DNA from 2 places in the Ruegeria sp. HKCCD9138 genome. Region 2 is predicted to be linked to the other one. Evidence: riboswitches for the same ligand, from Rfam matches in the RefSeq annotation. Region 2 holds a riboswitch; the other holds the start of a gene.
What was found. A riboswitch is a leader RNA that binds a small molecule or an ion and turns the genes downstream of it on or off. The one in region 2 is predicted to bind thiamine pyrophosphate.
Positions count from the first base shown of each region.

Region 1: linked by a shared signal. The riboswitch ahead of thiD (bifunctional hydroxymethylpyrimidine kinase/phosphomethylpyrimidine kinase) and the one ahead of thiB (thiamine ABC transporter substrate binding subunit) in region 2 are both predicted to bind thiamine pyrophosphate.

Region 1 covers NZ_JBWVAZ010000002.1:413,981-417,875, forward strand. The annotation lists gene AC2TEL_RS05285 (FkbM family methyltransferase) at 134-859, shown strand; gene dnaJ (molecular chaperone DnaJ) at 863-2,011, shown strand; TPP riboswitch at 2,139-2,244, shown strand; gene thiD (bifunctional hydroxymethylpyrimidine kinase/phosphomethylpyrimidine kinase) at 2,301-3,104, shown strand; gene AC2TEL_RS05300 (FAD-dependent oxidoreductase) at 3,101-3,895, shown strand, end outside.
Region 2 covers NZ_JBWVAZ010000003.1:59,655-63,549, reverse strand. The annotation lists gene AC2TEL_RS06135 (thiamine ABC transporter ATP-binding protein) at 1-203, opposite strand, end outside; gene AC2TEL_RS06130 (thiamine/thiamine pyrophosphate ABC transporter permease ThiP) at 190-1,737, opposite strand; gene thiB (thiamine ABC transporter substrate binding subunit) at 1,713-2,693, opposite strand; TPP riboswitch at 2,727-2,830, opposite strand; gene AC2TEL_RS06120 (LysR family transcriptional regulator) at 2,929-3,843, opposite strand.

The DNA.
Region 1 (3,895 bases), on a different contig from region 2:
ATTCACCATGCAGTCCGCGGTCCTTGAACCTCCCTTTGGCACTTACGCTCTTTCACATCGGATGGAAACATTGCGCCGGTGGTCAGAAGTCATGCCGCGTCAATGGATGTCGTCCGGTATTCGCAGGCTCATAATGGCGAGTCGGAACGAGCCTTACGACGTCGAAGTGTTCGGAGGGCAGAAATGCCGCCTGTACCCTTCGGACAACTGGGCAGAGAGGCGCGTTATCACGGGCACTCAGTTCTTTGATCCCGATGAACGACGACTGCTGGCTGATCATGTATCGCAAAGCTCGGGCGACTATGTCTTTGTCGATGCCGGAGCGAATGTCGGTCTTTATACGCTATGGGTCAGATCGGTCGTGCAAGGGTTGGGGCGCAATCTCAGAGCTTTGGCCGTGGAACCGGACCCGGTCAACAAGGCAAGGCTTGCGACCAATCTGGCTGCAAACGCTGCCACCGAGGTGACCCATTGCGATCAGGCCTTGTCTGACAAACCGGGTGAGGTTTGGTTCGAGTCCTCGAACCTGGGGGACAGAGGACATGCCAAAGTTGCCGATGCCGGGGACCTGAGCGTGAACGCCGTCCCCTTGCTGGACGCAATGCATGACGCGGGTTTGACCAGAGTCGATGCAATGAAGATGGATATTGAGGGTCAGGAAACCCGCGTTTTACAGGCCTTTTTCGAAGACGCACCGGGCGAGATCTGGCCAGATCTGCTGCTGGTTGAAATCAAGCACTCGGATGATGGGCTTGCCCAGGTCTTGAATAAGGCGGGTTACGTGGCCAGCTTTGCAAACAACACCAATGGCGTGTACAGGCTCAGTGAAAGCAACGCACCCGGCGGCACGAAGGAATAACAAATGTCAAAGCGCGACTATTACGAAGTGCTCGGCGTGTCCAAGGGCGCTTCGTCGGATGAAATAAAAAAGGGCTTTCGCAGGAAGGCCAAGGAATTGCATCCGGACCGCAACAAGGACAACCCGGATGCAGAGGCTCAGTTCAAGGAAGCGAACGAAGCCTATGACGTGCTGCGCGACGCGGACAAGAAGGCTGCCTATGACCGCTTCGGCCATGCCGCGTTCGAGAACGGCATGGGCGGAGGTGGAGGACGACCGGGCGGCGGATTCGGTCACGGTGACTTCTCCAGCGCGTTTTCGGATGTGTTTGACGACCTGTTCGGCGACTTCATGGGGGGTCAGCGCGGCGGTGGCGGACGCCGGGCCGCGCGTGGGTCCGACCTGCGCTATAACCTGCGGGTGACACTGGAAGAGGCATATGCCGGCCTTCAGAAGACCATAAATGTTCCTACGGCTGTGGCCTGTTCCTCGTGCGAAGGAACCGGGGCTGAAGGCGGCGTGGAACCCACGGCTTGTCCGACCTGTTCGGGCATGGGTAAGGTCCGGGCGCAACAGGGCTTTTTCACCGTGGAACGCACCTGCCCAACCTGTTCGGGCCTGGGGCAGATCATCAAGAATCCGTGCAAATCCTGCAAGGGTGCAGGCCGTGTCGAGAAAGAGCGTGCGCTGTCCGTGAACATTCCCGCCGGTGTCGAAACCGGTACCCGCATTCGCCTTGCGGGCGAGGGCGAGGCCGGGATGCGCGGTGGCCCTCCGGGTGATCTGTACATCTTTGTCGAGGTGTCCGAGCACAAGCTGTTCGAACGTGACAGTGTAAACCTCTATTGCCGCGTGCCGGTCAGCATGGCCAAGGCCGCGCTGGGCGGGTCGATCGAGGTGCCGACCATTGATGGCGGCCGAGGCCGTGTTCAAATCCCGGCAGGCAGCCAGTCCGGGCGCCAAATGCGGCTGCGCGGCAAGGGCATGCCTGCCCTGCGCGGTGGTGGTGTCGGGGACATGTTCATCGAATTGGCGGTGGAAACTCCGGTCAATCTGACAAGCCGTCAGAAAGAGTTGCTTCGCGAGTTTGACGATCTGGGCGAAGATAACCATCCGGAATCAAAAAGCTTTTTCTCGTCCGTCAAGTCCTTTTGGGACGGTATGAAAGGCTGACCCAGCACTCAATTGCACAACAAAGAGCCGGTCCCGTGGACCGGCTCTTTTCATTTCATAAGTCCAGTTTTTTGTCGGCTGCGCCAAATTGGCCCTTGAATCCGGATGAGACCCCTGAAATTTTGCACGTGAACCGTTGGGGTGCCCCGTCTGGGGGCTGAGAGGCGCGAATGCGCTAACCCATCGAACCTGATCCGGGCAATACCGGCGTAGGGAACGGTCTTACAGTATGCTGACGGCATACCGACGTTTTCCATGCCCGTTGCCCAAAAGATGTTGGAGCAACGACATGGTGCCAATCGCGCTGACAATTGCAGGATCGGACAGCGGCGGAGGGGCCGGCATACAGGCCGATCTAAAGGCGATGTCTGCACTGGGCGTTTACGGCGCTAGCGTCATCACTGCCGTAACGGCTCAGAACACGCAGGCAGTGACCGCTGTGCACAGCATACCGCTGGATATGGTCGCAGATCAGATCGCGGCCGTACTGAGCGATTTGGACGTGCGCGCGGTCAAGATCGGGATGCTTGCCACACCCGAAATCATCCAAACTGTGGCAGCGTCTTTGGCCAGTTTCCCGGGACCGGTCGTGATCGACCCCGTAATGGTTGCCAAATCCGGCGATGCACTGCTGGCGGATGCCGCTGTTTCAACGCTTCGGGACGTGCTGCTGCCGATGGCCACGGTTCTGACGCCCAACCTGCCAGAGGCCGCCCGCTTGCTGAACAGTCACCCAGCTGAGTCCGTCGCCGAGATGATCGATCAAGGTAAGGCGTTGTGCGGGATGGGGCCTCGGTCCGTTCTTATGAAAGGCGGGCACGGGGCGGGTGATTTCTGCCACGATCTTCTCGTCGACCAGTCGGGCTCGGTGACGGAATACCGGGCGCCGCGTCACGTCACCAAAAACACGCACGGCACGGGCTGCACTTTGTCGTCCTCCATTGCCGCAGGTCTCGCTAAGGGGCACTGCGTGACCGATGCAGTTGCGGATGCTCATGCCTATTTGCAGACGGCCATTGTGCGTGCGGACGAGTTGCAGGTGGGTCAGGGTCAGGGGCCGGTTCACCACTTTCATCAGGTATGGTCCGCGTGACGGTCTGGTCGGTCATAGGGTCCGGTGTCGCCGGTCTTGCGGTCGCATCCGAGCTGGTCTCGCGCGGCGCCAAGGTTCAGGTGTTTGACCCCGCAGGACCTCCGGCGGCGCACGGCTGTTCCTGGTGGGCCGGAGGGATGTTGGCGCCGTGGTGCGAAAACGAGACCGCCGAGGAACCCGTTCTGCGGTTGGGTCAGGCTGCAATTGGCTGGTGGGCCGCGCGCACGCAGGTTCAGCGGCGCGGCACGTTGGTTGTGGCCAATGCCCGTGACCTGCCCGATTTGCGTCGATTTGCACGCCGTACGGAAGGGTATTCCGAGATCGATCGAGAAAAACTTGCCCAGTTAGAGCCTGATTTGCATGGATTCAACAAAGGTCTGTTTTTCGATGGTGAAGCGCACCTGAATCCCCGGCGGGCCCTTTTGGATGTCTATCGACGGCTCGAGGCTCTGGGTGTTAGTTTTCACTGCAAACCTGCCCCGGCTCGGTTGGAGAACGCAATTGATTGCCGCGGTCTGCACGCGCGGGACACGCTGCACGATCTGCGCGGCGTAAAGGGCGAGATGCTGGTGATCCGTTGCAAGGATGTGACCTTGAACAGGCCGGTGCGATTGCTGCATCCGCGCATACCTCTTTATGTCGTACCGCGCGCGGACGGCGTCTTCATGCTGGGCGCGACGATGGTCGAAGCCGAGGACAGCAGCCGTATCACAGCCCGCTCCATGCTGGAGCTACTCAGTGCGGCCTATGCGCTCAATCCCGCTTTCGGAGAGGCCGAAGTGCTGGAAATC
Region 2 (3,895 bases):
GGGTGAAGCACGGAAATGTCATCACCGTTCCAGAGAATTCGGCCTTGTTTGAGATCGCGAAAACCGGCAATCGCTTCTAACAATGTGGACTTTCCTGCGCCGGATGGGCCGATGATGGCAACGCTGGCTCCGGCTTCGACGCCAATATCGGCGTGCAGTGCGAAACCTCCGTTTTCGATGACACAGCCGTCAAGCTTCAGCATGCCAGCGCCCTCCGCGATCCAAAAGCCAGAATGCCCCCATCGACAGCAACAGTAGCAACAATGCGCCTCCTGCGGCGGCCTGCATCTGATACGCACCCATCAGACGATAAATTTGCAGTGGCAATGTTGCGATCTGGGGATCAGCGAACAAAGCGATTACGCCAAGATCACCCATCGATAGTGCGGCACCGAGGCCAGCGGCAAAGCAGATTTGCGGGCGCATTCGAGGGAGCAGAATCCAGGCAATAAAGGTCTTCTTTCCCATGCCCAGTGATAGCCCGAGCCGCCCGTGCCGCGCGACGATATCGCGGGCTACTGGCACGAGAATGCGCAGGGCAAAGGGCAGGGCCATGACGGCATTCACCAGGGCGGTCACAGGAAGCGCCAGCGAAGTCGGGTTTGCCAGTGGACGAATCATAATGAACAGACCGGTGCCGATAACCAACGGTGACGCGGCCAGACCCAGAATTCCGCTGAGTTCGACAATCCCGAAACGCCCGGTCGCGACGGCCGTTGCCATCGGCAGTGCAAGCATCAGCAGGATCGCAGTGCTGGCAGCGGCCACAATGATCGAGGTCAGCGCCGCGCGAAACACAATTGCTGGCATGTCAAAGAACCCCGTGAACCCCGAAATCACCACTGATGCCAAGGGGAGCAACAGGAATGCCGCCGCCGCCAAGATCCAGAACGCATCGATTGCAGGCGCCCCTCCATCCCAGCGGCGAATGGCACGATCCAACCCTGCGCCAAGGCCATCTCTGCGCGAAAACCTGAGCGCTGCCAGCGCGGCGGCTGCGGTTAGTGCAAGTTGCAGCGCTGACAGCAGTGCGGCGCGACCAAGGTCAAAATCATAGGTGAAGGCCTGATAGATTGCGAGTTCAAGTGTCGTCGCCCGCGGTCCCCCGCCCAGCGTCAAAGCAACGGCGAAACTTGTCAGGCAAATGGCGAAGATTACGGCCAGCACCCCGGGGAGTATCCGTGTCAGCATGGGCAGTTCGATCAACCGGAACATCGCCATGCCGTTGCAGTCCAATTGCGCGGCCAGGCGAAACCTCTCGGCGGGAACTTCCTGCCACGCCTGCAGGATGAGGCGCGTGGCCAAGGGCAGGTTGAAGAACACATGGGCCAGAACGACACCATGCAATCCGTAGATGCGAATGGGGGCGAGGCCAAAGAACCCCAGAATGTCCGAGATCCACCCCGCACGGCCAAAGACCTGCAACAGTCCGAGGATTGCAACGATAACCGGCAGAATGAAAGGCGCGCCCAACAAGGCAATGAGGGCTTGTCGCCCCTTGAACCTTCGCCGGGCGAGTGCCCGTGCAACCGGGACGGCCAATCCCGCGCTGAACAGTGCGGACAACACCGCCTGCGTAAGCGTAAAGCGCAGGGCAGACCAGTCGGCGGGGCCAAACCCGCCGGCTGCTTCGGCACGCAGGGCGACCGCGCCGAGCGTACCCAGTATCAGCGCGGCGACCAGCGCGGCCGCGCCGATACCCGGTAACGGGCTTACTGGCTGAGCGCGCCCAGCCATTCCGCAAGCGCCTGATCCCGCATTGCGGCGGCTTCATCCGCTCCGAAGAGCAGGGATTTCTCGGGCACGATCAGAGTTTCAAACCCTTCAGGCAGTCCAGAGGCCGGCGTTACCGCCGGATACATCCAGTTGGTCGTTGGAATGATCTGTTGGAAAGCGTCCGAAACCATGAACTCCAGGAATTGATCGGCCAGTTCGGGTTGATCGGTTCCGGCCAGTTTTGCCGCAACTTCGACCTGCATGTAGTGCCCCTCGTCAAAGGCCGCCGCTGCCTTGCTGGCATCTTCCTCTGCGATCAGATGATAGGCCGGAGAGGTCGTGTAGCTGAGGACCATGTCCGCCTCACCCTCAAGGAACAGGCCATAGGCCTCGGACCAACCCTTGGTCACGGTTACGATGTTGTCGGCAAGCCCGGCCCAGATGTCCGGCGCTTCATCGCCATAGGCCGCTTTGACCCACAACAACAGCCCAAGGCCCGGAGTGGACGAGCGCGGGTCCTGAATGATGATTTTGGTGTCGCCGTCTGCAAGTTCTTGGAAATTGGCAGGCGCCGGTGAATCCGCGTTGTGGACGAACGCAAAATACCCCCAGTCGTAGGGTGCAAAGACATCATCCGTCCACTCGATCGGGAGCGTGTAGTCAGCTGTGACCGAGCTGGGGGCAAACAGACCGGTTTCCTTCGCTGCGGTGATCAGGTTGGTATCCAGCCCCAGCACGACATCGGCGTTGGAACTCTCACCCTCAAGCCGGATACGTGACAGCAGCGCCGCGCCGTCCTCGACACCAATCAGGTTCAGGTCGCAGTTGCACACTGCCTCAAAGGCTTCTTCGACCTGCGGGCCGGGGCCCCAGTCCGAGACAAAGCTGTCATAGGTATAAACGGTCAGCTGAGGTTTGTCGGCGGCGATGGCCGATGTTGCACTCAGTATTCCCGCAGCAATCATCAGATGTTTCATATCATCCTCCATTGCGGCGAGAGGGCAAGGATGGATGAAACCGCTACCCTTCCCTCCGCCGGTTCTAGCCGGTTCAGGTTCAACGGGTTCGCCAAAGGCATCTCAGCACGGCAAGCCGCGCACCCCGAGGTGTTGTTGTGCCTAGGCGGGATCGGACGAAAAGACAACCGGTTTCATAGCAATTCTGGCTTTGTCACTGAATTTCGGAAGACAGGCATGGCATACCCTGAAAGTGTCAGCCGTTTTGCTTCAAGTCGGCAAGAATCGCCTGAATTAATGCCGGTTTGAAGGGTGGGGGGCGCAGGTCTGCCGAGTGTTTGGGAAGAATGGCTGCATAGCCATAAGGCAAAGACAAACCCAGTAATGCGGATTGCGGAAGACACTCCGCACCGCGCTCCGCATCAATGAGCATTTTCGGTACGAGAGCTATACCCGTACCCCGGGACGCAAGTGCAAAGGCAACGGCTGCGCCTCCGATCCGCAGGCCTTTGCGGATGTCCGGTGTTCTTGCGAGCCCCGCGGCACGGAACCAAGCGGCCCATGTCGGGTATGACGCATATTGTTCACCCCAATCGGTATGGATCAGCAGGTTGTCAGGAATTTCGGCAAGACTTCCGTTCGAAATAAATCGCTTGCGAAAATGTTGGCTGCAATAGGGATAGACGGTATCGGTGAAAAGGGGTTCGGTTGTGTGTTGGGGATACAGATGGCTTTCAGCAGTGATCCGGATATCGGTTTGGGTGCTTGTCAAATCCACCGGGTCACCTTCGATGCGCAATTCTATCCCTATGTCTGGATGAGAAGATCGAAATCTGGATACTGCAGGAGCGACCCATTTTTCTGCCAAAGATTGAATAGTGCTGATGATGATCCGAGAGCGCGCTTCGTTTTCCAGGAGTTGGTCTGTGATGGCTGAGATGCTCATCAGCGCGTCGCCGATCGTTGGATGGTAGGATCGCCCTGCATCTGTCAGCAACAGGCTGTTGTTGGTCCGATGAAACAGCTTTTTCCCAAGGAATTCTTCGGCCTTTTTGACCTGCATGCTCACTGCGGCAGGCGACACTCCCAGTTCAGCCGCGGCCGCGGTGAACCCGCCAAGTCGGACGGTTGCCTCAAATGCTTTGAGTGTGTTCAGCGGGGGAAGTCGCACAGGCGGCATTCCTTTGCATCAGGAATTCTTAGGCAAGCGTCACATTTTTTGA